3 regions of the Clostridium cochlearium genome follow, and region 3 is predicted to be linked to each of the others. Evidence: a T-box and tRNA genes for the amino acid it is inferred to sense, from the RefSeq annotation. Region 3 holds a T-box; the other regions hold tRNA genes.
The links. A T-box is a leader RNA that pairs with one kind of tRNA and senses whether it is charged. The one in region 3 lies ahead of pheS (phenylalanine--tRNA ligase subunit alpha), so its partner is inferred to be a tRNA-Phe.
Positions count from the first base shown of each region.

Region 1 (10,286 bases), 580 kb from region 3:
TGGGGTTGTGGATAGACCATAACGAAGACAGACTTTAATCGAAGAGAGCTGGAACGCTCTACCACAGAAGGTAATAGTCCTGTAGGTAAAAAATTATGTCTTTTAGGTCTAATCCAGAGTACCACGAGACACGTGAAACCTTGTGGGAAGCAGGGAGGACCACCTCCCAAGGCTAAATACTAACTGGTGACCGATAGTGAAGCAGTACCGTGAGGGAAAGGTGAAAAGAACCCCGGAAGGGGAGTGAAATAGAACCTGAAACCGTATGCTTACAAACAGTGGGAGCACGTTAATGTGTGACCGCGTGCTTTTTGTAGAACGAGCCAGCGAGTTACGGTATGTAGCAAGGTTAAGCACTTAAGGTGCGTAGCCGAAGGGAAACCGAGTCTGAATAGGGCGACTAGTTGCATGCTGTAGACCCGAAACCGAGTGACCTATCCATGGGCAGGTTGAAGCGGAAGTAAAATTCCGTGGAGGACCGAACCACGTTGGTGTTGAAAAACCATGGGATGACCTGTGGATAGCGGAGAAATTCCAATCGAACTCGGAGATAGCTGGTTCTCCTCGAAATAGCTTTAGGGCTAGCGTCTGGTTATTGAGTAATGGAGGTAGAGCACTGAATGGGCTAGGGGCTGACAACAGTTACTGAACCCTATCAAACTCCGAATGCCATATACTTTTATCCAGGCAGTCAGGCTGCGAGTGATAAGATCCGTAGTCGAGAGGGAAACAACCCAGACCATCAGCTAAGGTCCCAAAGTGTAAGTTAAGTGGAAAAGGATGTGGGATTTCTAAGACAACTAGGATGTTGGCTTAGAAGCAGCCACTCATTTAAAGAGTGCGTAATAGCTCACTAGTCAAGAGATCCTGCGCCGAAGATGTCCGGGGCTCAAACTTACCACCGAAGCTATGGATTCAATAGAATGGTAGAGGAGCTTCCTGTATGGGTAGAAGTCGTATCGTAAGAAGCGGTGGACTGTACAGGAGTGAGTATGCTGGCATGAGTAGCGAGAAATAAGTGAGAATCTTATTGGTCGAAAACCTAAGGTTTCCTGAGGAAGGTTCGTCCGCTCAGGGTTAGTCGGGACCTAAGCCCAGGCCGAAAGGCGTAGGTGATGGACAATCGGTTGATATTCCGATACCGCCAACTTTCGTTTGACAGATGGGGTGACACAGAAGGATAAGGTATGCACACTATTGGATGTGTGTCTAAGCACTTAGGCGTGCTTGATTGGAAAATCCGTCAAGCTTAGCTGAGGTGTTACGGGGAGCCTATTTTGGCGAAGTACCTGATTCCACACTGTCAAGAAAAGCCTCTATGGAGAAAGTTGGTGCCCGTACCGCAAACCGACACAGGTAGGTGAGGAGAGAATCCTAAGACCATCGGAAGAATTGCTGTTAAGGAACTAGGCAAATTGACCCCGTAACTTCGGGAGAAGGGGTGCCTGCTTCACGGCAGGCCGCAGTGAATAGGCCCAAGCAACTGTTTATCAAAAACACAGGTCTCTGCTAAAGCGAAAGCTGATGTATAGGGGCTGACGCCTGCCCGGTGCTGGAAGGTTAAAGGGATCTGTTAGCGTAAGCGAAGCGGTGAACTTAAGCCCCAGTGAACGGCGGCCGTAACTATAACGGTCCTAAGGTAGCGAAATTCCTTGTCGGGTAAGTTCCGACCCGCACGAATGGCGTAATGACTTGGGCACTGTCTCAACAGCAAATCCGGCGAAATTGTAGTGCAAGTGAAGATGCTTGCTACCCGCGATAGGACGGAAAGACCCCGTAGAGCTTTACTGTAGCTTAACATTGAATTTCGGTATTGTCTGTACAGGATAGGTGGGAGACTTGGAAGCAGGAGCGTCAGTTTCTGTGGAGTCACCCTTGGGATACCACCCTGATAGTACTGAAATTCTAACGGAAAGCCTTGAAACAGGTTGCCGGACATTGTTAGGTGGGCAGTTTGACTGGGGCGGTCGCCTCCTAAAAAGTAACGGAGGCGCCCAAAGGTTCCCTCAGCGCGGTCGGAAATCGCGCGTAGAGTGTAAAGGCATAAGGGAGCCTGACTGCGACACATACAGGTGGAGCAGGGACGAAAGTCGGGCTTAGTGATCCGGTGGTTCCTCGTGGGAGGGCCATCGCTCAACGGATAAAAGCTACCTCGGGGATAACAGGCTGATCTCCCCCAAGAGTCCACATCGACGGGGAGGTTTGGCACCTCGATGTCGGCTCGTCGCATCCTGGGGCTGGAGTAGGTCCCAAGGGTTGGGCTGTTCGCCCATTAAAGCGGCACGCGAGCTGGGTTCAGAACGTCGTGAGACAGTTCGGTCCCTATCCGTCGCGGGCGTAGGAAATTTGAAGGGAGCTGTCCTTAGTACGAGAGGACCGGGATGGACTGACCTCTGGTGCACCAGTTGTCACGCCAGTGGCACAGCTGGGTAGCTAAGTCAGGAAGGGATAAACGCTGAAAGCATCTAAGCGTGAAGCCCACCCTAAGATGAGATTTCCCATGACGTAAGTCAATAAGATCCCTTGAAGAACACAAGGTTGATAGGTCAGAGGTGTAAGTGCAGCAATGTATTTAGCTGACTGATACTAATAGATCGAAGGCTTGATCAAAAATATTACTCTGTGCAATTTTGAAAGAATAATTCTTTCAATGAAACTCCTAAACTTTAGTTCAGGAGTACTGATTTAAAACGAAATCAAAGATTTCTGTAAATCAGCATCTGGTGATTATAGCTAGAAGGTAACACCCGTTCCCATGCCGAACACGATGGTTAAGCTTCTAAGCGCCAATGGTACTGCAAGGGCAACCTTGTGGGAGAGTAGGACATTGCCAGGTAATAACATATGGCTCGATAGCTCAGTCGGTAGAGCAGAGGACTGAAAATCCTCGTGTCCCTGGTTCGATTCCTGGTCGAGCCACCACTTAGACCTTATCAATTATGCGATAAGGTCTATTTTTATATAATTAAATAAATTTCAATTAAAATGAAAGGAAGATTGATAATATGAGCAAAGTTTTAGCCGTATTTAATGGAAAAGAAATTACAGATGGAGACTTAGATAACACTATAGCTCAATTTCCACCGGAAAGACAACATTTTTTTAAGACAGAGGAAGGAAGAAAAAACTTATTAAATGAAATAATTTCATTTGAATTAATACATGATTATGCTAAAGATAATAAATTTGATTTAGATAGCATATATTTAGAAAAAATAGAAGCTATTAAGAAAGAAACACTTATACAATGGACTATTTCTAAAGTATTATCACAAGCAAAAGTTACGGAAGATGAGATAAAAGAGTTTTATAATAATAAGAAGAATATGTTTATAGAAGAAGAAAGAGTTTCAGCAAAACATATATTAGTAGATAGTAAAAAAGAAGCAGAGGATATAATTAATAAAATAAATGATGGATTAAGTTTTGAAGAAGCTGCTAAAAAATATTCTAATTGTCCTTCAAAAGGTGCAGGAGGAGATCTTGGAACTTTTGGTAGAGGAAGAATGGTTAAGGAATTTGAAGAAGCTGTTTTTGAAATGGAAGAAGGAAGTATAAGTAATCCTGTAAAAACACAATTTGGATATCATATAATAAAATTAGAAAAGAGATATGATAAAAATATTAAAAAATATGATGAAGTAAAAAGCTTAATAGAAAAACAATTGCATGAAGAAAAAGAAAGAGATTTATATAAAAAATTTACTGAAGACTTAAAGAATAAATATACAGTAGAATTAAAATAAGAGTGTGAAAAATCCTTATAATTTGATAAATGTTATATTTAGAGTATATAATAGTTATAGAGATTATAAGGAGGAATAAGTAACCATGGATAATACAGAAAAACTTAAAGATTTAATAAAAAGTAGTTCAAATATTGTGTTTTTTGGAGGTGCTGGAGTTTCTACAGAAAGTAATATTCCAGATTTTAGATCAGAACAGGGATTATATAAAACAAAGAATAGTTTTTCATATCCACCAGAGGTTATGCTAAGTCATAGTTTCTTCATAAAACATACAGAAGATTTCTTTAACTTCTATAGAGAAAAAATGATATACAAAAATGCTAAACCTAATTCAGCTCATTACGCTCTTGCTAAACTAGAGCAAGTTGGAAAACTTAAAGCTGTTATAACTCAAAATATAGATGGATTACATCAATTAGCTGGTTCTAAAAATGTTATAGAGTTACATGGTGGAATAGGGAAAAATTATTGTATGAATTGTAATAAAGCTTTTGATTTGAACTATATATTAAATTCTAAAGAAGTTATTCCTAAATGTGATATATGTGGAGGAATTGTAAAACCTGATGTAGTTTTATATGAAGAACCTTTAAATATGGATAATATAAATAATGCTATTAGATATGTAGAAGAATCAGATGTTTTGATAATAGGTGGAACATCTTTAATCGTATATCCAGCAGCTAATTTAATTCATTATTATAAAGGAAATAAATTAGTATTAATTAATAAATCATCTACTCCATATGACACAAAAGCTCAAATAGTTATACATGATAAAATAGGAGCTGTATTAGGAAACATTGTTAAAGAACTTGAATATTAAACTAATTTAAATATGATGTTGACAAAATACAAATTAAATGTTATTATATATTAGTGTCAAGAGACAATAGTGTTTTGGCGCTATAGCCAAGTGGTAAGGCAGAGGTCTGCAAAACCTTTATTCCCCAGTTCAAATCTGGGTAGCGCCTCCAAAAAAAACTTAGTTAAGTTACTTAACTAAGTTTTTTTATTATATATAAATTTAATTAATATATAAGATAAAGTTATAAAATGAGAGAGAAAGTGAAATAAATATAGATAATCGGTAAGGAGTGCTATTATAACGCTAAAATGAAGTATAACAGATGTGGAATAAAGTGAAGAACATTAGTATAATCTCAATGTTAGATTAAGTATAAAGACTAATAATTCACTAGGAGGATATTTGTAATGGGGAATATGTACAAGGAAACTGTTACCAGAAAAAAGGCTATATCATTTATAAAAGTATTTATCATATTAATATCAGTATTATTCCTTTTAAGCATAATAGAAATAATTTATGAGAATAACATGAAATTAATTACAATAATAGTCAATATATTATTTATAATTTTTTTATTTACAGAGTTATTTAAATGTAAAGTAAAATATACCTATTCTATAATAGCAGATCAATTTATAATCCATAAAATAAGTGGGTTAAGAGATAAAGTTGTTGAAAATATAAAGATTAAAGATATTGAATATATAGGTAAGGACGACTTAGTAAGATTTAAAGGCAAGCTAATAACAAATAAAAAATATATGTGCCATACTTATAAATTAAGGCCCTACTGTTGTATATATAGAGAAAATAATAAATATAAGAAGTTTTATTTTCAACCTAGTATGGATTTAATTGAAAAAATAGAATTTAATAAAAATAGACAGCCAGCTGCTTCATAAAAAATAAACCTCTTAGATAATATATGTATCTAAGAGGTTTATTTTTTATTGAGGATCAAATGAACTATTCATTTCAATAATAAGGTTTTGCTTTTCTATTAAATCCAAACCTGTCAATGCGAGAGCATGACAGGTTTTTAAAACTACATCATGGGCAAAATTAGATATAGTGGCTTTTGCAAATTCATTAGATAAATAATTTATGGAATTATCTTTTGTAATAGATACATAAGGATGAATACAAGGTTTAATTTTACTTATACTACCTATACTTAAAGAGGAGAAATTTTTATTAGCAGGAGATATATGTATAATACCTGCTTCTTTAAGGTTATGAGAGAATATCCTAGATAAAGTAGTATTAGTTATTAGTTCATCGTAAGGCATTTCAAAGATAAAGCTCTCAGCATGCATATCCATAAAGTTAGATACAAATTTACATACATTTCTTATTTTATCTTCTATAGGAATAATATCATTCATTTTAGATCCCCTAATATAAAGTTCTATGTCACTACTAGAAGGGAAATATAATGGTGAATCAATATGATTAATGAGAGAACTATTTATATAAGTATCTTTATCTATTTTTTTATTAAGTAAATTTAATATATTTAAAGTTAATATACATGCATCTAAGGCTGAGAAATCCTCTAATTTCTTATATGCAATATTAGGTGTACTTTTATAAGATATTTTCAAAGGAATGGTAGCCATAGAGGTTCCGCTTTCCATAGTAATGATATGAGGATGTGCCATTAAAACGGCATCTATATTTTTAAAAACTCCTTGTTTAACCATGGTTACTTTAGAGCTTCCTTTAAATTCACCAGGACATCCTATAATTACTACAGAACCTTTTTTAAGCTTAGATATTGCTTTACTTAGTGATAATCCAGCTCCAATAGACATAGAAGATATTAGATTATGACCAGTTAAATGACCATATCCTTCAAAAGCATCGTATTCACATATAAAGCATATTTTAGGGAAACCATATCCGTATTCTGCAAAAAATGAAGTTGGTATATTAATAAAATTATCTTTGACTTTAAAATTATTTTTTCTTAATATATTAGTTAAATAACTACAAGCTTTATATTCATTAAAAGATGATTCAGGATTTTCATATATATATTTTGATATGTTATATAAATCACGTTCTATAGTACTTAAGTATGATTTTATATATTGTTTCATACCATCACTCCTAATAATGATATTTGTATTATTATATAGATAGTATGGCCATAATTATTTAAATATATTATGTGGGCAATTTAATGAAAGAAATGAATAAAATATATATAAAGAGGCAAAACTTTAGATATTATAAATTTTGAGGAGGACGGTAAATGAGGAAAATATCTTGCATTATGTGTAGAAAGCCTCTAAACAATGGTATAATGATAAAAGGTATAAAAATTTGTAAAAATTGTGAAGAGAAAATTATAAAAGAAGATGGGATGACGGATTTTTATAGCTATTATGTAAACTGCATAAAAAAATATATAATATACCAGATGATAAAAGGAGAGGGTACTAGGTGTCAAAATTACCACTTGTAGAAGGGGTATTAAATTATATAAAAAAGAAAAATATTTATTTTTCTATGCCTGGTCACAAGCAAGGAGAAGGTTTTTTATCAACAGATATAGGTAAGCAAATAAAAAAAGAATTTTTAAAATTAGATATCACCGAAGTAGATGGTGTGGATAATCTTCATAATCCTAAGGGTATAATAAAAGAATCTCAAATAAAATTAAGTGAACTTTATGGAAGTAAGAAATCTTATTTTTTAGTTAATGGAAGCAGTAGTGGAAATATGATTATGATATTTTCTTCTTTTGAAGAAGGAGATAAAGTAATAGTTGATAGAGGATGCCATAAATCAATATTTAATACAATAATAATAAGAAAACTAAAGGCCATATATGTAAAAAATAGTATTAATAAAGAATTTAATCTTCCACTTTCTGTTGATAGTGACGATATTATAAAAACAATTCAAGAAAATAATGATGCTAAAGGAGTAATTGTAACTTACCCTAATTATTATGGGGTTTGTTGTGATTTAGAAAAAATTATTATAGAAGCTAAAAAGTATAATATGAAAGTTTTAGTTGATTGTGCCCATGGAGCACATTTTGGAATAAATAAAAATTTACCTAAAAGTCCCGTTAAACTAGGAGCAGATATGGTGGTTATGAGCAGTCATAAAACACTTCCAAGTTTAACTCAAACAGCATTTTTACATGTTAATAATGAGGAGACTATAGATAGAGTAGATTTTTATTTTGATAGTTTTACGAGTACAAGTCCTTCATATTTATTCCTAATTTCAATGGATTATTCTAGATATTATTTACAGGAATATGGTAAAAGAGCTTATGAAGACTTAATAAATTTATTAGATAAATATAAACAAAAGATAAATTCTCTAAATCACTTACATATAATAGATCAGGTAGATATTAAATCAGAACATATTTTAGATAAAACTAGGTATATTTTACATGTAGAAGAAGGATATAGCGCTAGCTTATTAATGGACTATCTTTTACAAAATAAAATACAATGCGAAATGAATGATACTTATAATATAGTTATAATAGTATCTCCTTTTCATATGGAAAAGGAGATTGAATATTTATATCAAGTTTTACTAAAGTGTGATTTATCTAAATCTAAAATTAAGAATGTGAATATATTGAGTTATAATTTACCTAAAAAAAGGTTAGAGCCTTTTCAGATTTTGAACAAGAAGAAAAATCTAATAAATATAGAAGAATCTATAGGAAGTATATGTGCAGAAAATATAACACCATATCCACCAGGTATTCCAATTATTATGATGGGAGAGATAATGGATAAGGAAACTCTAGAGATATTAAAATATTATAAGAACAATGGCATAGAGATTATTGGATTATATGAAAATCAAATTAAGGTGACTAAATAAATTTGTTGAAGAAGGGTAAGAAGTTATGGATAATAAGAAAGGAAAGTTAATAGTTTTAGAAGCACCAGATGGAAGTGGTAAAGCTACGCAAACTAGAAAACTTTATAATAGATTAATAGAAGATGGATATAATGTATTAAAAGTAGAATATCCTGATTATAATAGTAAGTCTTCAGCGTTAATTAAAATGTATTTAAATGGAGAGTTTGGAGACAAGCCAAATGATGTTAATGCTTATGCTGCATCTACATTTTTTGCTGTGGATAGATTTGCATCATATAAGAAAAATTGGAGCAAATTTTATGAAGAAGGAGGTATAGTATTAGCAGATAGATATACAACGTCTAATATGGTTCATCAAGCTTCAAAGATAAAAAATATAGCAGAAAAAGAAAAGTTTTTAGACTGGTTATGGGATTTAGAATTTAATCTTATGGGCTTACCAGTACCAGATGCAACAATATTTCTAGACTTGCCTCCTAAGTATAGTAAAAATCTTATTAAAAATAGGAAAAATAAATTTACTGGTAAAGAAGAAAAGGATATACATGAAAGAGATGAGGACTATTTAAATATATCTTATAAAAATGCAGTGGATATTGCAGAAAAATATAATTGGATAAAAATAAATTGCATTAAATTAGGTAAGATAAAAGATATAAATGAAATCCATGAGGAAATATACAAGGTTTTAAAAGAAAAAACATTAAAAATATACTAGTTAATCTTAATATGATAAAATATAATTAAAACCTTTAAAATTTTAAAGGAGGGAAAAAAATGAAACTTATTATTGCGGTAGTACAGGATGATGATGCATCAGATTTAGTGGATTTATTAACAGAAAATGATTTTAGAGTTACTAAACTAGCTACTACAGGGGGATTTTTAAAAGCGGGTAATACCACTTTAATGATTGGTGTTGAAGAAGATAGGCTAAAAAGTGCAATAAATTTTATTGAAGAAATTTGTAAAATTAGAAAGCAAGTAGTTACAACACCATCGCCTGTAGCAGGAGCTACTGGAGTATATGTACCATATCCTATGGAAGTAGAAGTTGGGGGAGCTACAATATTTGTAGTAGATGTTGATAATTTCATAAGAATATAGATGGAGGAATATATATTGAGTTTTTCAGATATTATAGGCCACGAAGATGTAAAAAGTCATATAAATAACTCAATAAATAATGGACGTTTTGCCCATGCTTATATAATTTCTGGTGAAGATGGATTAGGAAAAAGTATATTGGTAAAAGAGATAGCATTAAAATTATTAAATAAAAAAGTTAATAGAATGTATGCAGATATTATAGAGTTTAAGATAAAGAAAGAAAGTCGTTCAATAAAAGTAGATGACATAAGAGAAATAAATAAAGAAGTAAATAAAAAACCTTATGAGGAAGATAAAAAGGTTATTATAATATATAATTCAGATCTTATGACTAAAGAAGCACAAAATGCTTTTTTAAAAACTATTGAAGAACCTCCTGAAAATGTATTTATACTAATGCTTTGCGAAAGCTTGGACAGTATTCTTGAAACAATAAAATCAAGATGTCAAATATATAAATTAAATCACTTAAGTCAAGAAGATATGAAAAAATATATAAATAAAAAATATCCTAATATAGATGCAGAGTTAAAAGAAACACTTTTAAAAATCAGTGATGGGATACCAGGAAAAGTAGAAAAGTTTGTAGAAGATGAAAATTTTAAAGATATAAGAGATATGTCTATAAATATATTAAAGAAAATGCTATTGTCTGAAAAAAATGATATTGAAAGTACATTAAAGTATGTAGAATTTTTTACAAAACATATATACTTATCAGAAGAAGTATTAACTTGTTTTTTATCCTA
Region 1 is NZ_LT906477.1:59,327-69,612, forward strand. It holds rRNA gene CKV72_RS00310 (23S ribosomal RNA) at 1-2,610, shown strand, start outside; rRNA gene rrf (5S ribosomal RNA) at 2,720-2,836, shown strand; tRNA gene CKV72_RS00320 (tRNA-Phe) at 2,847-2,922, shown strand; gene CKV72_RS00325 (peptidylprolyl isomerase) at 3,006-3,746, shown strand; gene CKV72_RS00330 (NAD-dependent protein deacylase) at 3,832-4,575, shown strand; tRNA gene CKV72_RS00335 (tRNA-Cys) at 4,652-4,726, shown strand; gene CKV72_RS00340 (hypothetical protein) at 4,965-5,462, shown strand; gene CKV72_RS00345 (zinc-binding metallopeptidase family protein) at 5,508-6,662, opposite strand; gene CKV72_RS00350 (sigma factor G inhibitor Gin) at 6,818-7,030, shown strand; gene CKV72_RS00355 (aminotransferase class I/II-fold pyridoxal phosphate-dependent enzyme) at 7,009-8,424, shown strand; gene CKV72_RS00360 (dTMP kinase) at 8,450-9,145, shown strand; gene CKV72_RS00365 (cyclic-di-AMP receptor) at 9,205-9,534, shown strand; gene CKV72_RS00370 (DNA polymerase III subunit delta') at 9,535-10,286, shown strand, end outside.
Region 1: it has a tRNA-Phe gene. The T-box ahead of pheS (phenylalanine--tRNA ligase subunit alpha) is inferred to sense a tRNA for this amino acid. The anticodon was not compared.

Region 2 (10,286 bases), 570 kb from region 3:
CATTAACCCCACCTTCGGCCGCTGGCTCCTTACGGTTACCTCACGGACTTCGGGTGTTGCCAACTCTCATGGTGTGACGGGCGGTGTGTACAAGGCCCGGGAACGTATTCACCGCAACATTCTGATTTGCGATTACTAGCAACTCCGGCTTCATGCAGGCGAGTTTCAGCCTGCAATCCGAACTGGGATGGGTTTTTGAGATTTGCTCCACCTCGCGGTATCGCTTCTCTCTGTACCCACCATTGTAGCACGTGTGTAGCCCTGGACATAAGGGGCATGATGATTTGACGTCATCCCCACCTTCCTCCCGGTTCACCCGGGCAGTCTCATTAGAGTGCTCAACTTAATGGTAGCAACTAATAATAAGGGTTGCGCTCGTTGCGGGACTTAACCCAACATCTCACGACACGAGCTGACGACAACCATGCACCACCTGTCTCCCTGTCTCCGAAGAGATTTCCTCAGTTACGAGTAATTCAGGGGATGTCAAGTCCAGGTAAGGTTCTTCGCGTTGCTTCGAATTAAACCACATGCTCCGCTGCTTGTGCGGGCCCCCGTCAATTCCTTTGAGTTTTAGTCTTGCGACCGTACTCCCCAGGCGGAATACTTAATGTGTTAACTGCGGCACAGAAGGTTGGACCCTCCTACACCTAGTATTCATCGTTTACGGCGTGGACTACCAGGGTATCTAATCCTGTTTGCTACCCACGCTTTCGTGCCTCAGCGTCAGTTACAGTCCAGGAAACCGCCTTCGCCACTGGTGTTCTTCCTAATCTCTACGCATTTCACCGCTACACTAGGAATTCCGTTTCCCTCTCCTGTACTCTAGATGCCCAGTTTGAAATGCAGCCCCTAAGTTAAGCCTAGGTATTTCACATCTCACTTAAGCATCCGCCTACGCACCCTTTACGCCCAGTAAATCCGGACAACGCTTGCCACCTACGTATTACCGCGGCTGCTGGCACGTAGTTAGCCGTGGCTTCCTCATCTGGTACCGTCATTATCGTCCCAGAAAACAGGGTTTTACGATCCGAAAACCTTCATCACCCACGCGGCGTTGCTGCGTCAGGGTTTCCCCCATTGCGCAATATTCCCCACTGCTGCCTCCCGTAGGAGTCTGGACCGTGTCTCAGTTCCAATGTGGCCGATCACCCTCTCAGGTCGGCTACCCATCGTTGCCTTGGTAAGCCATTACCCTACCAACTAGCTAATGGGACGCGGGCCCATCTCAAAGCGGATTACTCCTTTGGTTAAAGTTTCATGCGAAACTCTAACTTTATGCGGTATTAATCCTCCTTTCGGAGGGCTATTCCCCTCTTTGAGGCAGGTTGCCCACGTGTTACTCACCCGTCCGCCGCTAATCCACTTCCCGAAGGAAGCTTCATCGCTCGACTTGCATGTGTTAAGCACGCCGCCAGCGTTCGTCCTGAGCCAGGATCAAACTCTCAATTTAAAAGTTTAATCTTTATCAACTGTATAATTGATAAAATTTGCTCATTACTATTTTTTTTGATTCTCAATAAGAATCGACTGGCTTATTTCTCTGTTTAATTTTCAAAGACCTATTTGTCTGTCGCAATCAAACGACTTTTACAGTATACAAGTTTTTTTAAAACTTGTCAACACTTTTTTAAAATTTATCTTAAAAATGTGTTGTTTGCTGTGTTGTCATCTCGTGACGACAAGTGTTATTGTATCAAATTTATTAGCAACTCAAAATAACTTTTTCTTTATTATTTATAATTAGATAAACTTTTATCTGTATTCCTCTTAAATTTAATGTTTTCCTTATAGTGATACCCCAGGTCACGTTTATATGAGATTATAAAAATTTTATAAGTATTATTTTTCTTTATGTAAAAAAGACCTCATCATAATTGATGAGGTCTAAGTGGTGGCTCGACCAGGAATCGAACCAGGGACACGAGGATTTTCAGTCCTCTGCTCTACCGACTGAGCTATCGAGCCATATGTTATTACCTGGCAATGTCCTACTCTCCCACAAGGTTGCCCTTGCAGTACCATTGGCGCTTAGAAGCTTAACCATCGTGTTCGGCATGGGAACGGGTGTTACCTTCTAGCTATAATCACCAGATGCTGATTTACAGAAATCTTTGATTTCGTTTTAAATCAGTACTCCTGAACTAAAGTTTAGGAGTTTCATTGAAAGAATTATTCTTTCAAAATTGCACAGAGTAATATTTTTGATCAAGCCTTCGATCTATTAGTATCAGTCAGCTAAATACATTGCTGCACTTACACCTCTGACCTATCAACCTTGTGTTCTTCAAGGGATCTTATTGACTTACGTCATGGGAAATCTCATCTTAGGGTGGGCTTCACGCTTAGATGCTTTCAGCGTTTATCCCTTCCTGACTTAGCTACCCAGCTGTGCCACTGGCGTGACAACTGGTGCACCAGAGGTCAGTCCATCCCGGTCCTCTCGTACTAAGGACAGCTCCCTTCAAATTTCCTACGCCCGCGACGGATAGGGACCGAACTGTCTCACGACGTTCTGAACCCAGCTCGCGTGCCGCTTTAATGGGCGAACAGCCCAACCCTTGGGACCTACTCCAGCCCCAGGATGCGACGAGCCGACATCGAGGTGCCAAACCTCCCCGTCGATGTGGACTCTTGGGGGAGATCAGCCTGTTATCCCCGAGGTAGCTTTTATCCGTTGAGCGATGGCCCTCCCACGAGGAACCACCGGATCACTAAGCCCGACTTTCGTCCCTGCTCCACCTGTATGTGTCGCAGTCAGGCTCCCTTATGCCTTTACACTCTACGCGCGATTTCCGACCGCGCTGAGGGAACCTTTGGGCGCCTCCGTTACTTTTTAGGAGGCGACCGCCCCAGTCAAACTGCCCACCTAACAATGTCCGGCAACCTGTTTCAAGGCTTTCCGTTAGAATTTCAGTACTATCAGGGTGGTATCCCAAGGGTGACTCCACAGAAACTGACGCTCCTGCTTCCAAGTCTCCCACCTATCCTGTACAGACAATACCGAAATTCAATGTTAAGCTACAGTAAAGCTCTACGGGGTCTTTCCGTCCTATCGCGGGTAGCAAGCATCTTCACTTGCACTACAATTTCGCCGGATTTGCTGTTGAGACAGTGCCCAAGTCATTACGCCATTCGTGCGGGTCGGAACTTACCCGACAAGGAATTTCGCTACCTTAGGACCGTTATAGTTACGGCCGCCGTTCACTGGGGCTTAAGTTCACCGCTTCGCTTACGCTAACAGATCCCTTTAACCTTCCAGCACCGGGCAGGCGTCAGCCCCTATACATCAGCTTTCGCTTTAGCAGAGACCTGTGTTTTTGATAAACAGTTGCTTGGGCCTATTCACTGCGGCCTGCCGTGAAGCAGGCACCCCTTCTCCCGAAGTTACGGGGTCAATTTGCCTAGTTCCTTAACAGCAATTCTTCCGATGGTCTTAGGATTCTCTCCTCACCTACCTGTGTCGGTTTGCGGTACGGGCACCAACTTTCTCCATAGAGGCTTTTCTTGACAGTGTGGAATCAGGTACTTCGCCAAAATAGGCTCCCCGTAACACCTCAGCTAAGCTTGACGGATTTTCCAATCAAGCACGCCTAAGTGCTTAGACACACATCCAATAGTGTGCATACCTTATCCTTCTGTGTCACCCCATCTGTCAAACGAAAGTTGGCGGTATCGGAATATCAACCGATTGTCCATCACCTACGCCTTTCGGCCTGGGCTTAGGTCCCGACTAACCCTGAGCGGACGAACCTTCCTCAGGAAACCTTAGGTTTTCGACCAATAAGATTCTCACTTATTTCTCGCTACTCATGCCAGCATACTCACTCCTGTACAGTCCACCGCTTCTTACGATACGACTTCTACCCATACAGGAAGCTCCTCTACCATTCTATTGAATCCATAGCTTCGGTGGTAAGTTTGAGCCCCGGACATCTTCGGCGCAGGATCTCTTGACTAGTGAGCTATTACGCACTCTTTAAATGAGTGGCTGCTTCTAAGCCAACATCCTAGTTGTCTTAGAAATCCCACATCCTTTTCCACTTAACTTACACTTTGGGACCTTAGCTGATGGTCTGGGTTGTTTCCCTCTCGACTACGGATCTTATCACTCGCAGCCTGACTGCCTGGATAAAAGTATATGGCATTCGGAGTTTGATAGGGTTCAGTAACTGTTGTCAGCCCCTAGCCCATTCAGTGCTCTACCTCCATTACTCAATAACCAGACGCTAGCCCTAAAGCTATTTCGAGGAGAACCAGCTATCTCCGAGTTCGATTGGAATTTCTCCGCTATCCACAGGTCATCCCATGGTTTTTCAACACCAACGTGGTTCGGTCCTCCACGGAATTTTACTTCCGCTTCAACCTGCCCATGGATAGGTCACTCGGTTTCGGGTCTACAGCATGCAACTAGTCGCCCTATTCAGACTCGGTTTCCCTTCGGCTACGCACCTTAAGTGCTTAACCTTGCTACATACCGTAACTCGCTGGCTCGTTCTACAAAAAGCACGCGGTCACACATTAACGTGCTCCCACTGTTTGTAAGCATACGGTTTCAGGTTCTATTTCACTCCCCTTCCGGGGTTCTTTTCACCTTTCCCTCACGGTACTGCTTCACTATCGGTCACCAGTTAGTATTTAGCCTTGGGAGGTGGTCCTCCCTGCTTCCCACAAGGTTTCACGTGTCTCGTGGTACTCTGGATTAGACCTAAAAGACATATTTTTTTACCTACAGGACTATTACCTTCTGTGGTAGAGCGTTCCAGCTCTCTTCGATTAAAATCTGTCTTCGTTATGGTCTATCCACAACCCCAGAAATAAATTTCTGGTTTGGGCTCTTTCCTTTTCGCTCGCCGCTACTAAGAAAATCGATTTTTCTTTCTCTTCCTCCGGGTACTTAGATGTTTCAGTTCCCCGGGTATACCCCCATAAACCTATGTATTCAGTTTATGGTACATACCGTTAGGTATGCAGGTTTCCCCATTCGGAAATCTCCGGATCACAGGCTATTTGCGCCTACCCGAAGCTTATCGCAGCTTATCACGTCCTTCATCGGCTACTGGTGCCAAGGCATTCACCATATGCCCTTTGTAGCTTGATCTTTAAAATTCCTATAAACTTCGTATTGCGTCGTTATAAAGTTCGCTCTGGTACTCATTTAGCTTCCGCTAAACTCCGTTCCTCACTCACTTTATGCCTAGCACTACTTGTTTCTAGTAATTTTTAGTATTTTTCAATAACTTCTGTTATTAAAATTTAAAGGTTTAATTTACCTTAGTTTACTCTGTGCAATTTTCAAAGAACATTTAGAAAGACATAAGTCTCTCAAAATTAAACAGAGAATATAAACCAATATTTTACTCCTTAGAAAGGAGGTGATCCAGCCGCAGGTTCTCCTACGGCTACCTTGTTACGACTTCACCCCAATCATTAACCCCACCTTCGGCCGCTGGCTCCTTACGGTTACCTCACGGACTTCGGGTGTTGCCAACTCTCATGGTGTGACGGGCGGTGTGTACAAGGCCCGGGAACGTATTCACCGCAACATTCTGATTTGCGATTACTAGCAACTCCGGCTTCATGCAGGCGAGTTTCAGCCTGCAATCCGAACTGGGATGGGTTTTTGAGATTTGCTCCACCTCGCGGTATCGCTTCTCTCTGTACCCACCATTGTAGCACGTGTGTAGCCCTGGACATAAGGGGCATGATGATTTGACGTCATCCCCACCTTCCTCCCGGTTCACCCGGGCAGTCTCATTAGAGTGCTCAACTTAATGGTAGCAACTAATAATAAGGGTTGCGCTCGTTGCGGGACTTAACCCAACATCTCACGACACGAGCTGACGACAACCATGCACCACCTGTCTCCCTGTCTCCGAAGAGATTTCCTCAGTTACGAGTAATTCAGGGGATGTCAAGTCCAGGTAAGGTTCTTCGCGTTGCTTCGAATTAAACCACATGCTCCGCTGCTTGTGCGGGCCCCCGTCAATTCCTTTGAGTTTTAGTCTTGCGACCGTACTCCCCAGGCGGAATACTTAATGTGTTAACTGCGGCACAGAAGGTTGGACCCTCCTACACCTAGTATTCATCGTTTACGGCGTGGACTACCAGGGTATCTAATCCTGTTTGCTACCCACGCTTTCGTGCCTCAGCGTCAGTTACAGTCCAGGAAACCGCCTTCGCCACTGGTGTTCTTCCTAATCTCTACGCATTTCACCGCTACACTAGGAATTCCGTTTCCCTCTCCTGTACTCTAGATGCCCAGTTTGAAATGCAGCCCCTAAGTTAAGCCTAGGTATTTCACATCTCACTTAAGCATCCGCCTACGCACCCTTTACGCCCAGTAAATCCGGACAACGCTTGCCACCTACGTATTACCGCGGCTGCTGGCACGTAGTTAGCCGTGGCTTCCTCATCTGGTACCGTCATTATCGTCCCAGAAAACAGGGTTTTACGATCCGAAAACCTTCATCACCCACGCGGCGTTGCTGCGTCAGGGTTTCCCCCATTGCGCAATATTCCCCACTGCTGCCTCCCGTAGGAGTCTGGACCGTGTCTCAGTTCCAATGTGGCCGATCACCCTCTCAGGTCGGCTACCCATCGTTGCCTTGGTAAGCCATTACCCTACCAACTAGCTAATGGGACGCGGGCCCATCTCAAAGCAGATTACTCCTTTGGTTAAAGTTTCATGCGAAACTCTAACTTTATGCGGTATTAATCCTCCTTTCGGAGGGCTATTCCCCTCTTTGAGGCAGGTTGCCCACGTGTTACTCACCCGTCCGCCGCTAATCCACTTCCCGAAGGAAGCTTCATCGCTCGACTTGCATGTGTTAAGCACGCCGCCAGCGTTCGTCCTGAGCCAGGATCAAACTCTCAATTTAAAAGTTTAATCTTTATCAACTATATAATTGATAAAATTTGCTCATTACTATTTTTTTTGATTCTCAATAAGAATCGACTGGCTTATTTCTCTGTTTAATTTTCAAAGACCTATTTGTCTGTCGCAATCAAGCGACTTTTACAGTATACAAGTTTTTTTAAAACTTGTCAACACTTTTTTATTAAATATTTTATGTTTAATAAATGTGTTGTTTTCAAGGTTACGCGTTGTTTTGTTTCAACAACGTATTTTATTTTAACATATTTAGATTTAGATACATATTATCAATATCTTATTTTATACAATTATCTCTTACTTAATCCTTATTTTTATCTTTTTCTCTATATTTCATGTAAAGATACACTTGATCCAGTTGTTTAATACAATACTCTTGAAAGTATACTCTCAAGAGTATTGTACCCATAATATATAAAAATAATCATATATTCTTTATATATATTTTATCTTCATATACATCTACCTCTATATTTGTTCCTTCTTTTACCTTGCCTCTAAAATATTCTTCAGATATTTCATCTTCAATATACCTTTGTATAGCTCTTCTTAGCTCTCTTGCACCATATTTTTCACTATATCCTATTCTTAATATAAAATCTTTAACTTCTTTTGTAAAATGTACTTTTATATTTTTTTCATTTAAATCTTCTGAAACATCATTAAACATAATATCTATAATATCATATAACTCTTCTTTGTTTAATTTCTCAAATACAACAATTTCATCTATCCTATTTATAAATTCTGGTTTAAATGTCTCTTTTAACGCATCCTTTATGCTATTTTCAATTTGAATTGAATTTGTATTTCCAAATCCTATTGTACTTTCCTTAAAATTAGTGCCCAAATTAGATGTCATTATTATTACAGAATTATCAAAAAAAACAGTTCTGCCTTGATTGTCTGTCAATCTTCCATCTTCTAGCACCTGTAAAAGCATATTAAATATATCTGGATGTGCTTTTTCTATTTCATCTAAAAGAACAACTGAATACGGTTTTCTTCTAATTTTTTCAGTTAATTGTCCTCCCTCATCATATCCAATATATCCAGGAGGTGATCCTATGAGTTTTGAAGCTGTATGCTTTTCCATATATTCTGACATGTCTATTCTTATTAAAGCATCTTCATCTCCAAACAATTCACATGCTAAAGCTTTAACAAGTTCTGTTTTCCCAACTCCTGTTGGTCCTACAAATATAAATGAAGCTGGCCTTTTTTTACTCTTGAATCCTAATCTATTTCTTCTTATGGTCCTTGAGAGTTTACGTACCGCTCTATCTTGACCAATTACCCTTTTATGAAGTCTTTGCTCCAAATTTAATAATTTTTCTACCTCTTTTTCTCTTACCTTTTGAACTGGTATTTTAGTCCATGCCTCAATTACATAAGCTATATCATCTATTGATAATTCTACTTTACTCTTCTTTTCTAACTGTTGAACTTTATCTTTTAACTTATATTCTTCCGTTTTATATTGAGCTGCTTTCTCATAATCTCCATTATTTGCTGCATCTAACATTTTACTTTGTAGTTTCTCTAGCTCTTCTTTTGCAATTTTAAGTTCCATTAAATTCTTATTTCTTAAATTAGCTCTAGAGCTAGCCTCATCTATAACGTCTATGGCTTTATCAGGTAAATATCTATCTGTTATATATCTTTTAGATAATTTTACAGCCTCTTCTACAACATCCTTAGTTATTTTAACATTATGATACTCTTCATAGTATACTTTTATTCTATTTAAAATTTCTATTGTTTCATCAACTGATGGTTCTTCAACTAATATTGGTTGGAATCTTCTTTCCAATGCAGAATCTTTTTCTATATATTTTCTATATTCCTCCAAAGTTGTAGCTCCAATAACTTGAATGTCTCCTCTAGCTAAAGCAGGTTTTAATATATTAGCAGCATTAAGAGCTCCACCTTGAGCTTCCCCTGCTCCTATAATATTATGAACTTCATCTATAACTAATATAACATTTTCACTCTCCGTTACTTCATCTACTATAGCTTTCATACGTCCTTCAAATTGTCCCCTAAATTGAGTGCCTGCTACTACAGAAGTTAGATCTAATAAATATATTTCCTTATTTAATAATTTTATAGGAACGTTTTTTTCTATTATTTTTACCGCTAGCCCCTCTGCTATAGCTGTCTTACCAACTCCAGGTTCCCCAATAAGTATAGGATTATTTTTATTCCTTCTATTTAATATTTGAATTATCCTTTCTAATTCTTTATCTCTCCCCACTACAACATCTATCTTATTATTCTTTGCCTTATCATTCAAATTTATTGCATATTTATCTAGATTTTTTTTCTTATTCATAAACTTAGATCTTGTTTTTACATTAGATTTACTTTGTGAAATATTATTTTTTTCATCATTATGATTTTTATTATTCTTATCTATAAAATCCTGTTTCATTTGAGACGCATTCATTTCACTCATATTATTGATAATATTAGAAAATAAATCATTACTTAAAAGTTCATTTATGTCCATATTTTCTAATAATTTATTCATTTGTTCAGCATAAGTTTCCATATCTTCTGGAGTTACTCCTGCTGCTTCAATTATCTGGTTTAAAGGCTGTACATTCATCTTTTTAGCACATTCAACGCATATTCCTACAATTTGAGGTTTCTCATCTTTAAATCTAGTTGTAAAAATAGTAGCAACATTTTTATTACATATAGAACATAACTTCATATACTTCACTCCAATTTACAATTTAATTAATTTAAGTATTCAAATTGTTATTATAGTATAACATAAACTTTAATTCTAATTTATTAAATAAGTATTAAATTATACTTTACTTATTCTTCTCTTAATATACAATATAAATATGTAATAATATTAGTAACTTGTTTATTTAGCCAAGGAGGTGTTAATATGAAATTTAATTTCACATCATTTTTATCTATATTTTTCTTCATAAACATTATAATAATTACATTAGTTATACTATTAGAACGGAAAAGACCTGAAAAAACCATAGCATGGCTTTTAATAATAACTTTATTACCACCTATAGGCATTTTTTTATATATATTTTTAGGACGTAACTGGAAGATGCATAAATTAAATACTGATTTTTCTCCTAAAGTTAGAGAACTCATTTATAGATCTATGGATAAAATAGATGATCCAGATTATTTTCCTCTTATTCATTTAATCGCTGAAAATAGTGAGTCCCCTTTATTTTTAAATAATTCAATAGAAATATTTAAAGACGGCACTGAAAAATTTCAAGCTTTAAAAAAAGAATTATTAAAAGCTAAACATCATATACATTTAGAATACTATATTGTAAAAAACGACATAATAGGTAATGAAATAAAAGATCTATTAATAAAAAAATCTTTAGAAGGAATTGAA
Region 2 is NZ_LT906477.1:48,427-58,712, reverse strand. It holds rRNA gene CKV72_RS00305 (16S ribosomal RNA) at 1-1,453, opposite strand, end outside; tRNA gene CKV72_RS00300 (tRNA-Phe) at 1,893-1,968, opposite strand; rRNA gene rrf (5S ribosomal RNA) at 1,979-2,095, opposite strand; rRNA gene CKV72_RS00290 (23S ribosomal RNA) at 2,205-5,101, opposite strand; rRNA gene CKV72_RS00285 (16S ribosomal RNA) at 5,369-6,881, opposite strand; gene CKV72_RS00280 (ATP-dependent Clp protease ATP-binding subunit) at 7,320-9,614, opposite strand; gene cls (cardiolipin synthase) at 9,801-10,286, shown strand, end outside.
Region 2: it has a tRNA-Phe gene. The T-box ahead of pheS (phenylalanine--tRNA ligase subunit alpha) is inferred to sense a tRNA for this amino acid. The anticodon was not compared.

Region 3 (10,286 bases):
TTATTTACTATGGTATAAGGCAATCTACAAGGTTGAGCGCATCTTCCCCTATTACCACTCCTCCCACCTATTAAGCTACTCATTAGACATTGTCCTGAATAACATATACATAATGCTCCATGTACAAACACCTCAGTTTCAACCTTTAAATTATTGGATATATTCCTTATTTCTTCTATTGATAATTCTCTTGCTAAAACTATTCTCTCAAATCCAACTTCTTGTAATAATTTTGCTCCTTGAATATTATGTATTGTCATCTGCGTAGATGCATGAATTTCAAAATCTGGAAAATATTTTTTAATTAAATAGAAAAGACCTGTATCTTGAATTATAAGAGCGTCTACTCCTATGTTGTAAAGATATCTTATATATTCTAAAGCCTCTTTTAACTCTTTTTCTTTTAATAAAATATTTACTGTTACATATACTTTAACACCATATATATGGCAATAATCTACTGCCTTTCTCATTATTTCTTCATTAAAGTTTGATGCATAAGCTCTAGCTGAAAATTTACTTCCACCTAAATAAACAGCATCTGCACCACTTTGCACAGCAGCATATAAGCTATCAATACTTCCTGCTGGTGCTAATAATTCTACCTTTTTCATAATCCACCTCTCTAATTAAATCTAATGATTATTATACTACAAAAAAGGCTGTTGAAAAATCAACAGCCTAACTTTTTACTTTTTTTAGCCTTATCACTTATTAAAGGATTATTTTGCTTCTTTTCTTTAGCAAGTTCTATTTGAGTTTCTATCAATTTATTTTGCAAGTCTATTATTTTATACTTTGCAGATTGAATTTGAAATTTATGCTCTTTGCGTTCAACTTTTAAAGATTCATTTTCATCTTTGATTTCATTATATTTATTATATAAATCATCTTTTTCTACCTTCAGAGATTTTATTTGTAAATCCTTTTCCTTTAAGCTTTCATCATTTTTATTGCTATTAGAGTTTTTTAATAATTCTTCCTTTTCATCTCTGATTTTTTCTTTTTCTTCTCTTATTTGCTGATTTTCTCTATATAAGGCTTCTAATTTATCTGTAAGTTCCTCAATTTCTGTTTGCAATTTTTTGTTTTCTTCTTTTAAAAGGTTAACTTCTTCCAAAAGTTCTTCAACTTTCTCATTACTTTTAAATACTTCATCAACAGTATTCAAAGCAGTTAATATTGCAGCAGAGGATGTACTTAATTTAGTATTGTTTTGTAAAATAGTTTTTATTTTTTTATCAACATGACTAGCAACTCTATGTAAGTATTCTTCTTTTTCATTTCCTTTTAAGTTATATTCTACTCCGTTTATTCTTACAACGACTATATTCACTGTACACACCCTCTCAGATAAATTCATATATCTATATTCTAACATAAATTTCATATAGTTAAAATAGAATTTACCCCTTATATAGAATTACTTACTTATTTGTAATTAATTATCTTAATTCTGCCCCTAAATTATTTTCTAAAGTTCTTACTATTTTATTGTGAACTTTACTTACTTCAGAATCTGTTAATGTTCTGTTTGGCATTCTATATACTATTGAATATGCAACACTTTTCTTTCCTTTAGGTATTTGTGAGCCTTTATATACATCAAATAGCTTAACATTTTCTAGTATTTTTCCACCCTTATTTCTTATTATATTTTCTATATCTTGAACAAGTACTTCATCATCTACAAGTAGTGCCATATCTCTTTCTACTGCTGGAAATTTAGGTAGTGGACTATATTTTTTCTCAATATTAGCATTTTTTAATAACATATCTAAATTTAATTCCGCTATATAACATTTTTCATCTATATCGTAATTATCTAATACATCTGGATGAACTTCTCCTAATAAACCAGCAAATTCTTTATTAACATATAATTTTGCTGTTTTTCCAGGATGAAATGTTGGGTGTTCTGATTCTCTCTTATAGGAGCTTTTTTCTATATTTAATTCTTCAACTAAATTTTCAATTACTCCTTTTAAACTTAAATAATCTACATCTCCATACATTCCTATCACAAGAGTATTTCTTTCCTCAGGCAATATTTTTTCATCTTCACTTGGAATATACACTTTTCCCATTTCAAATAATCTAGCATAAGAATTATTTCTAGAATAATTTCTAGCTAAAGCTTCCATCATTGATGCAAGTGTAGTAGTTCTCATTAAGCTATAATCTTCTCCTAGAGGATTTTTAATCTTCACAGCATTTCTTAAATTACTATCTTCAGGTATAAGTATCTTATCAAAAATCTTAGGACTTACAAATGAATAGCTTATAGATTGATTTAAGCCACTTCCTATTAATATTTCTACAACTTTATCTTGTAAATGTTGTTTTAGTGTCTTACCAGATCTTACACTTACACTGTTGAACATAGTAGTTGGTATATTATTATATCCATAAATTCTAGCTATTTCTTCTGCTACATCTTGTTTTAATACTATATCACTTCTAAAGGTAGGAACTGTTATATTTAAAATATCTCCTTCTATATTTGTTTTTAATTCCAATCTATCAAGGTATTCTTTCATATCTTCTTTAGAAATATTGGTACCTAAGAAACTATTAATCCAGTTATAGTCTACTTTAAGATTTCTTTCTTTTACTATATCTTTATATATATCTATAGTTCCCTCCATTACTTCTCCTGCACCTAACTCTTCTATTAGATGACAAACTCTATTCATAGCTATTTCTACTAAATTAGGATCTAAATCTTTTTCAAACTTTGAAGATGCCTCTGTTCTTAATCCTAATTTTTGAGAAGATACCCTTATATTTGTTCCATCAAAATTAGCACATTCTAATATTATTTCTTTTGTATCTTCTTTTACTTCTGAATTTAATCCTCCCATTATACCTGCTAAAGCTACTGTCCTATCACCATCTTTTATACATAAAACACTTTCATCTATAGTTCTCTCTACATCGTCTAGAGTAGTAAACTTTTCTCCAGCTTTTGCTCTTTCTACTACTATTTTATTGGAAGTTATCTGTCTTCCATCAAAAGCGTGCAGTGGCTGACCAAGCTCTATCATAACAAAATTTGTTATATCAACTATATTATTTATTGCTCTTACACCTGCTTCTTCTAGTCTTTCTTGCATCCATGTAGGAGATGGTTGTATTTTAACATTTTTTACTCCTCTTGACATATACCTTCTACATAAATCATCTTTTATTTCTACTTCTAAATAATCTTTTATATTATCTTTATTTTTAGGTGTATAATCCAATTTAGGCATAGTATAATTTATTCCCAATGTAGCAGCTGCTTCTCTTGCTATACCTACTACACTTAAACAATCAGGTCTATTAGAAGTTATTTCAAATTCTATTACTGCGTTATCTAAATTTAAAACTTCCTTTATATCCTTTCCAATTGGAGTATCAGGTGGCAATATCATTAATCCATCTACACCACTTTCTGGTATACCTAATTCCTTTTCAGAACACATCATACCATAGGACATTATACCTCTTAATTTACCTTTTTTTATTTTTACGTCATTTGGTAATATCGCTCCATGAACAGCTACTGGTACTATATCTTCTTCTTTCATATTAGTTGCCCCTGTAACTATTTGGATAGGCTCTTCTTTTCCAATATTTACACTACATACTACTAATTTATCTGCATCTGGATGTTTCTCTATTCTCTCTATTTTTCCTGTTACTACATTTTGTATATCATCTCCAGAAGATATTATTTCTTCTACTTTGGAACCTGATAAAGTAAGTTTATCACCTAATTCATTAGCAGAAATATTTATATCAACATAATCTTTTAACCACTTAAATGGAATATTCATTCTTTATTCTCCTCCTTTATTATATTCTTTTATTAAAATTGATTTAAAAATCTCATATCGCTTTCATATAAAAGCCTTATATCATCTATACCGTATTTTTGCATTACCATTCTATCCACACCAAATCCAAAGGCAAATCCACTATATACTTCTGGATCTATTCCACAATTTTTTAATACTTGAGGGTGAACCATTCCTCCTCCTAAGATTTCTATCCATCCTTCACCTTTACATATTTTGCATCCTTCTCCATGGCATACAAAACAAGTAGCATCCATTTCCGCTGATGGTTCTGTAAAAGGGAAATGATGAGGTCTAAATTTTGTTTTTAAATCCTCTCCAAACATCTTTTTACCAAACATCTCTAATGTACCTTTTAAATCAGCAAAGGTTATTCCTTTATCTACTACTAATCCTTCCATTTGGTAGAATATAGGTGAGTGTGTTGCATCTACTGAATCAGAACGATATACTTTACCTGGTGCTATCATTTTTATTGGTGGCTTTTGGTTTTCCATAGTTCTAATTTGAATAGGTGATGTTTGAGTTCTTAAAACTACACTATCATTTATATAAAAAGTATCTTGTTCTCCTCTAGCTGGATGATTTTTAGGTATATTTAAAGCCTCGAAATTATAATAATCTAATTCTATTTCTGGCCCTTCCTCTATTGTAAATCCCATATCAGTAAAAATTTCTTTCATTGCATCTAATGTTTGTTCTAACGGATGTCTTTTACCTAAATACTGTCTTTTCCCTGGTAAAGTTATATCTATAGTTTCTTCTGAAAGCTTAATATTTTTTTCTTTTTCTTTAATTTCTTTTAAACTTACTTCTATTATTTCCTCAATATTTTTTCTTACTTCGTTAGCTAATTTTCCTACTATAGGTCTTTCTTCTGGACTTAATCCTCCCATTCCCCTAAGTATTTTAGTTAACTCACCTTTTTTACCTAAATATTTAACTCTTATACTTTCTATAGTTTCCTTATCTACTACATTATTTAACTCTTCAATAGCATTTTTCTTAATTTTTTCTATTACCTCTTTCATATGTAAACTCCTTTCCTTTTATTTAAATTAAAAAAAGCCCCTCCCAAAATAGGGACGAACTTTATTCCGCGGTACCACCCTTGTTGATACAAAAAGTATCCAGCTCTATGAATATCGGTTCATATCCGCCAATTGCTACTAAATTTCACAATTAGAACTCAGAAGCGAACTTCAACGTAATAATTAATAAAAAGGCTTTCAGTCTGTGACCTTTTCTCCCTAAAATAATCTTTACATTTACTCTCTTCGTCATAGTTTACTATATTAATTTAAAATGGTCTTTAATTTACAATTTTACATATTAAATGTGTAATTGTCAACATTATTTTAAATTCTGTCTTACTATTTCAAAAATTATTATAGATGTAGCTACTGCCGCATTAAGTGATTCAGCTTTCCCTGGCATAGGAATTATAAAAGTTTCATCACTTATATTGTAAACTTCATCACTTAATCCATTTCCCTCATTTCCAACAGCTAGTATTAAATTTTTTTTATGTAAATCTAAGTCATATAAACTTTTGTCTGTATTTAAACTACTAGCTATAATTTTAAATCCTTTTGATTTTAAATATATAGACTTTTCTAATTTAAAGTCCTCAATAATTGGCATATAAAATATGGATCCCATAGAAGCTCTCAAAGTTTTTTCATTGTATATATCTACAGTACCTTCAGTTATCAATATACCAGAGGCATTAGCTGCATGAGCAGTTCTTATTATTGTTCCCATATTACCAGGATCTTGAACTTTATCTGCCAATATATATATACCAGATTCTTTTGGTTGATATACTTCTTTCATATTTACAATTGCCAATATCCCTTGTGAATTTTCAGTGCCGCTTATACTATTAAATGCATTGCCACTTAATATGTATGCTTTATCTTTTATACTTTCTATACTTATATTAAATTCTTGTAACTTATTTAAAGAATTTTCCTGTATTAATATATATTCTATACAATAATCTGATTTCAATGCCTCTTCTACAAACCTAAAGCCTTCTACTATAAACTTTTTTTCTTTTTTTCTATGCTTTTTATCTCTTAGTTTTCTAACAAACTTAATTAAATTATTGTCTTTGCTAGTTATAGTATTCAATTTTAATTCACCCTTTATTTAGATACCAAAGTTTCTAATTTATTTAATTCCTCTGTTCCACCTATTGCAACTATAATATCTCCTTCTTCAATTACATCACCTGCTGTAGGAGAAACATTTATTTCTTCCTTCTTTTTTATAGCTACTATATTTATACCATAGTTTGCTCTTATACTTAAATTTTCTAAATTTTTACCATACCATTCTTGTGGTGCTATTACCTCTGCTATACTAAAATCTGAAGATAATTCTATATAATCTAATATATTTGTTGAAACTAAATTATGTGCAACTCTTACTCCCATATCTCTTTCTGGCAATACAACTTTATCAGCACCTATTTTATATAAAACTTTTGCATGTAATTCGCTGTTAGCCTTTGCAATGGTGTATCCTACCCCTAATTCTTTTACTAAAAGAGTTGCCATTACGCTTGCCTGTAAATCAGATCCTATAGTAACTACTGCTACATCAAAATTTCTAACTCCAATAGATCTTAAACTATTCTCATCAGTAGCATCTGCTTGAATTGCTTGGGTTACACTGTCAGAAATATTTTGTACCCTATCTTCATCAGAATCAATTGCTAAAACATCATTTCCTAGGGAATACAATGTTTGAGCAACAGAAGTTCCAAATCTCCCTAAACCTATAACTACAAATTGTCTCTGTGTCAATCTAAACACTCCTTATCCTACTAAAACTTTTCCCTCTGGATATTTTATATTCCTAGAGGATTTTTTATTTGATAAAGCTAATGCCAATGTTAAAGGACCTACTCTTCCAGCATACATAGTTAGTGCTACTATAATTTTTCCCGCAGAACTTAATTTTGTGGTTATACCTAAAGTTAATCCAACGGTTCCAAAGGCTGAAGTAGCTTCATAAAGTAAATTTTCAAAAGAATTAGAACTATCCGTAATAGATAATAGCATTGTTACAACAGTAACTATAGAAAATCCAATTACTACAATTGCCAACGCCTTATATATATTATCCTTAGAAATTCTTCTCTTAAAGATTTCAGTATCTTCTCTCCCTTTTATTACACATAATATAGTCATAAACATTAATCCAAATGTAGTAGTTTTTATTCCTCCTGCTGTAGAGCCTGAGGAACCTCCAATGAACATTAGGATAATGGTTAAAAATTTTCCAGCTGTAGTCATATCTGAAGTCGATATAGAATTAAATCCAGCTGTTCTTGGAGATACTGATGCAAAAAAAGAAGATAATGCTTTTCCTTTAAAACTCATATTCTTCATAGTGCCTGGATTATTAAATTCAAATAAGAACATTAAAATAGTACCAACAACTATTAATATAGCAGTTGTAGACAAACATATTTTTGAATGAAGAGATAATTCCCTAAATCCTTTAAAATTATATATTTCTTGCCATACATAAAATCCTAAACCACCTATAATTATGAGTAACGATATAGTCAATATAATTACTGAATTATCATAATATCCTGTAACACTACTATAATTTCCTATAAGATCAAATCCTGCATTGCAAAATGCAGATATTGAATGGAATATACTATAATATATACCTTTTCCTATACCAAATTCCGGTATAAATTGTGTTGATAAAATCAAAGCTCCTCCCATTTGTACCGAAAATGTAAATATTAAAATATATTTAACCATTTTGACAATACCTTGTGTAGAAAAAGAATTATATGCTTCTTGCATAAGTATTCTTTCCTTTAAAGTAATCTTTTTGCCTAATATTAAAGCAACTAGAGTACCAAAAGACATAAATCCTAATCCGCCTATTTCAATCAATAACATTATAACGGTTTTGCCAAAATAATTCCAATAAGTCCCTGTATCTACAGTAACTAATCCAGTAACACAAGTAGCAGACGTAGATATAAAAAAACAATCTATTAAAGGAGTTTGCTCTCCACTCTGAGTAGCTATAGGTAAATGTAATAATATAGCACCTGTAAAAATAACTATTGCAAATCCTAATGCTAAGATTCGAAATGGAGTAGCTCTTTTCATTTTAAATCTTTGTAAGTTCATATATATGTCTCCCTCTTACTAAAATGATACTTAATTGTTGTTTTTATATTTTAATGAAATTATATCATTCTAAAGATAAATGTCAATTATATGATATATTCATACAATTGACATTTTAAGTTAAAAAAATGCAGCAAATTGCTGCATTTTTTATGCGTTAAGTTGTTTTTTAGCTACTTCAACTAATTCAGAAAAAGCTTTTGGATCATTTATAGCTATTTCTGATAACATTTTTCTATTCATATTTATTCCTGCAAGTTTAAGTCCATTCATAAATCTTGAATAGGAAAGACCATTTGTTCTTGTAGCCGCATTAATTCTTGCTATCCATAATTTTCTATAATCTCTCTTTTTTAACTTTCTTCCAACATAAGCATTTCTTAAAGCTCTTATAACACTTTCATTAGCTGTTTTAAATAATCTACTTTTTCCACCAAAGTATCCTTTTGATAGCTTTAATATTTTTTTATGTTTTTTACGTGCATTCATTGCTCTTTTTACTCTTGCCATTTTAACAAACCTCCTTTAACCGAAAACTATAAGTATGGTAATAGCTTCTTCATTGCTTTTTCTTGTGTTTCTGAAACGTATCCTGTTTTTCTTAAATTTCTTTTTGTTTTTGTGCTTTTCTTTGTTAATATATGGCTTTTATATGCCTTTGCTCTTTTAAACTTTCCTGTTCCTGTCTTTTTAAATCTCTTAGCTGCTCCTCTATGAGTCTTCATTTTTGGCATATTATGTTCCTCCTCTCAACACTACAGATTAAAGTATTTTATTTTCTTGGAGCTAAAACCATAGTCATATTTTTACCTTCTAACTTAGCTGGTTTCTCCACAACACAAACATCCTCTAGTTTAGATAAAAAAGCATTTAATATCTTTTTACCTACTACATTAGAATGTTCCATTTCTCTTCCTCTGAATCTAACAGTTACTTTAACTTTATCTTCTGCCTTTAAGAACTTTCTTGCATTATTTGCTTTAATTCCTATATCATGTTCTTCTATTGTTGCACTTAATCTTATTTCTTTTATATTAGTAACCTTTTGTTTCTTTTTTGCCTCTTTGTCTTTCTTGGTCTGTTCATATATAAACTTTCCATAATTCATTATCTTACAAACAGGCGGCTTTCCTGTTGGAGCTATCATTACTAAGTCCAATTCTTTTTCTTCAGCTTTTTTTAAAGCTTCAGATGTAGGTATTATTCCTAGTTGTTCTCCATTTTCGTCAATAGTTCTAACTTCCTTTTCTCTAATTTCTTCATTAACAAGGAAACCTTTTTTAATAATATTCACCTCCTAGGTGGATTTAAAATAAAAAAAGACGGCAAATGCCGTCCTCTAATCAAAATTAAAATACTAATTTCATAACCTTACTAGCTGTGCTGTAAGGTGAGAAACGGCTGGTTTCTTCTTAACGTTTTATATTATACTATCTTTAACTTTTATTGTCAAGCTTTTTTATGCTTATTTAGAATTTTCTATTACTCTATTTTCTATTTCATAGTTTAATTTTTGTATGAACTCTTCTAAAGCAATAGCTCCTAAATCTCCTTCTTTTCTACTTCTTACTGCAACTTTATTCTCATTTACTTCTTTATCTCCTAAAATAATCATATAAGGCACCTTTTGAAGTTGAGCTTCCCTTATTTTATATCCTATCTTTTCATTTCTATCATCAAACTCTACTCTTATTCCATTTTCCTTTAACTTATCAACTACTTTATTTGCATAATCTTTTTGTGCATCTGTAATAGTCATAACTTTTACTTGCACTGGAGCTAACCATGTTGGGAATGCCCCTGCAAAATGCTCTATAAGTATTCCTATAAATCTCTCTATACTTCCAAATACAACTCTATGAACCATTACTGGTCTATGTCTTTCTCCATCTTGGCCTATATATGTTAAATCAAATCTTTCTGGCATTTGGAAGTCTAACTGAATAGTTCCACATTGCCATGTTCTGCCTATACAATCTTTTAGATGGAAGTCTATCTTAGGACCATAAAAAGCTCCGTCCCCTTCATTTATTTTATACTCTAATCCTGCTGCTTCTAAAGCATTTTTTAATCCATTAGTTGCAACTTCCCAATCTTCATCACTACCCATTGAATCTTCTGGCCTAGTAGATAATTCAACAAAGTATTCAAATCCAAAAACTTTATAGAAATCATCAATTAATTTTATTACATTTAATATTTCATCTCTTATTTGTTCCTTTGTCATAAATATATGCGCATCATCTTGAGTAAAACATCTAACTCTCATAAG
Region 3 is NZ_LT906477.1:1,912,768-1,923,053, forward strand. It holds gene CKV72_RS09390 (U32 family peptidase) at 1-614, opposite strand, end outside; gene CKV72_RS09395 (cell division protein ZapA) at 674-1,381, opposite strand; gene pheT (phenylalanine--tRNA ligase subunit beta) at 1,446-3,821, opposite strand; gene pheS (phenylalanine--tRNA ligase subunit alpha) at 3,854-4,873, opposite strand; T-box leader at 4,921-5,135, opposite strand; gene CKV72_RS09410 (TrmH family RNA methyltransferase) at 5,196-5,978, opposite strand; gene CKV72_RS09415 (potassium channel family protein) at 5,993-6,655, opposite strand; gene CKV72_RS09420 (TrkH family potassium uptake protein) at 6,668-8,014, opposite strand; gene rplT (50S ribosomal protein L20) at 8,165-8,524, opposite strand; gene rpmI (50S ribosomal protein L35) at 8,551-8,748, opposite strand; gene infC (translation initiation factor IF-3) at 8,787-9,308, opposite strand; ribosomal protein L20 leader region at 9,323-9,434, opposite strand; gene thrS (threonine--tRNA ligase) at 9,480-10,286, opposite strand, start outside.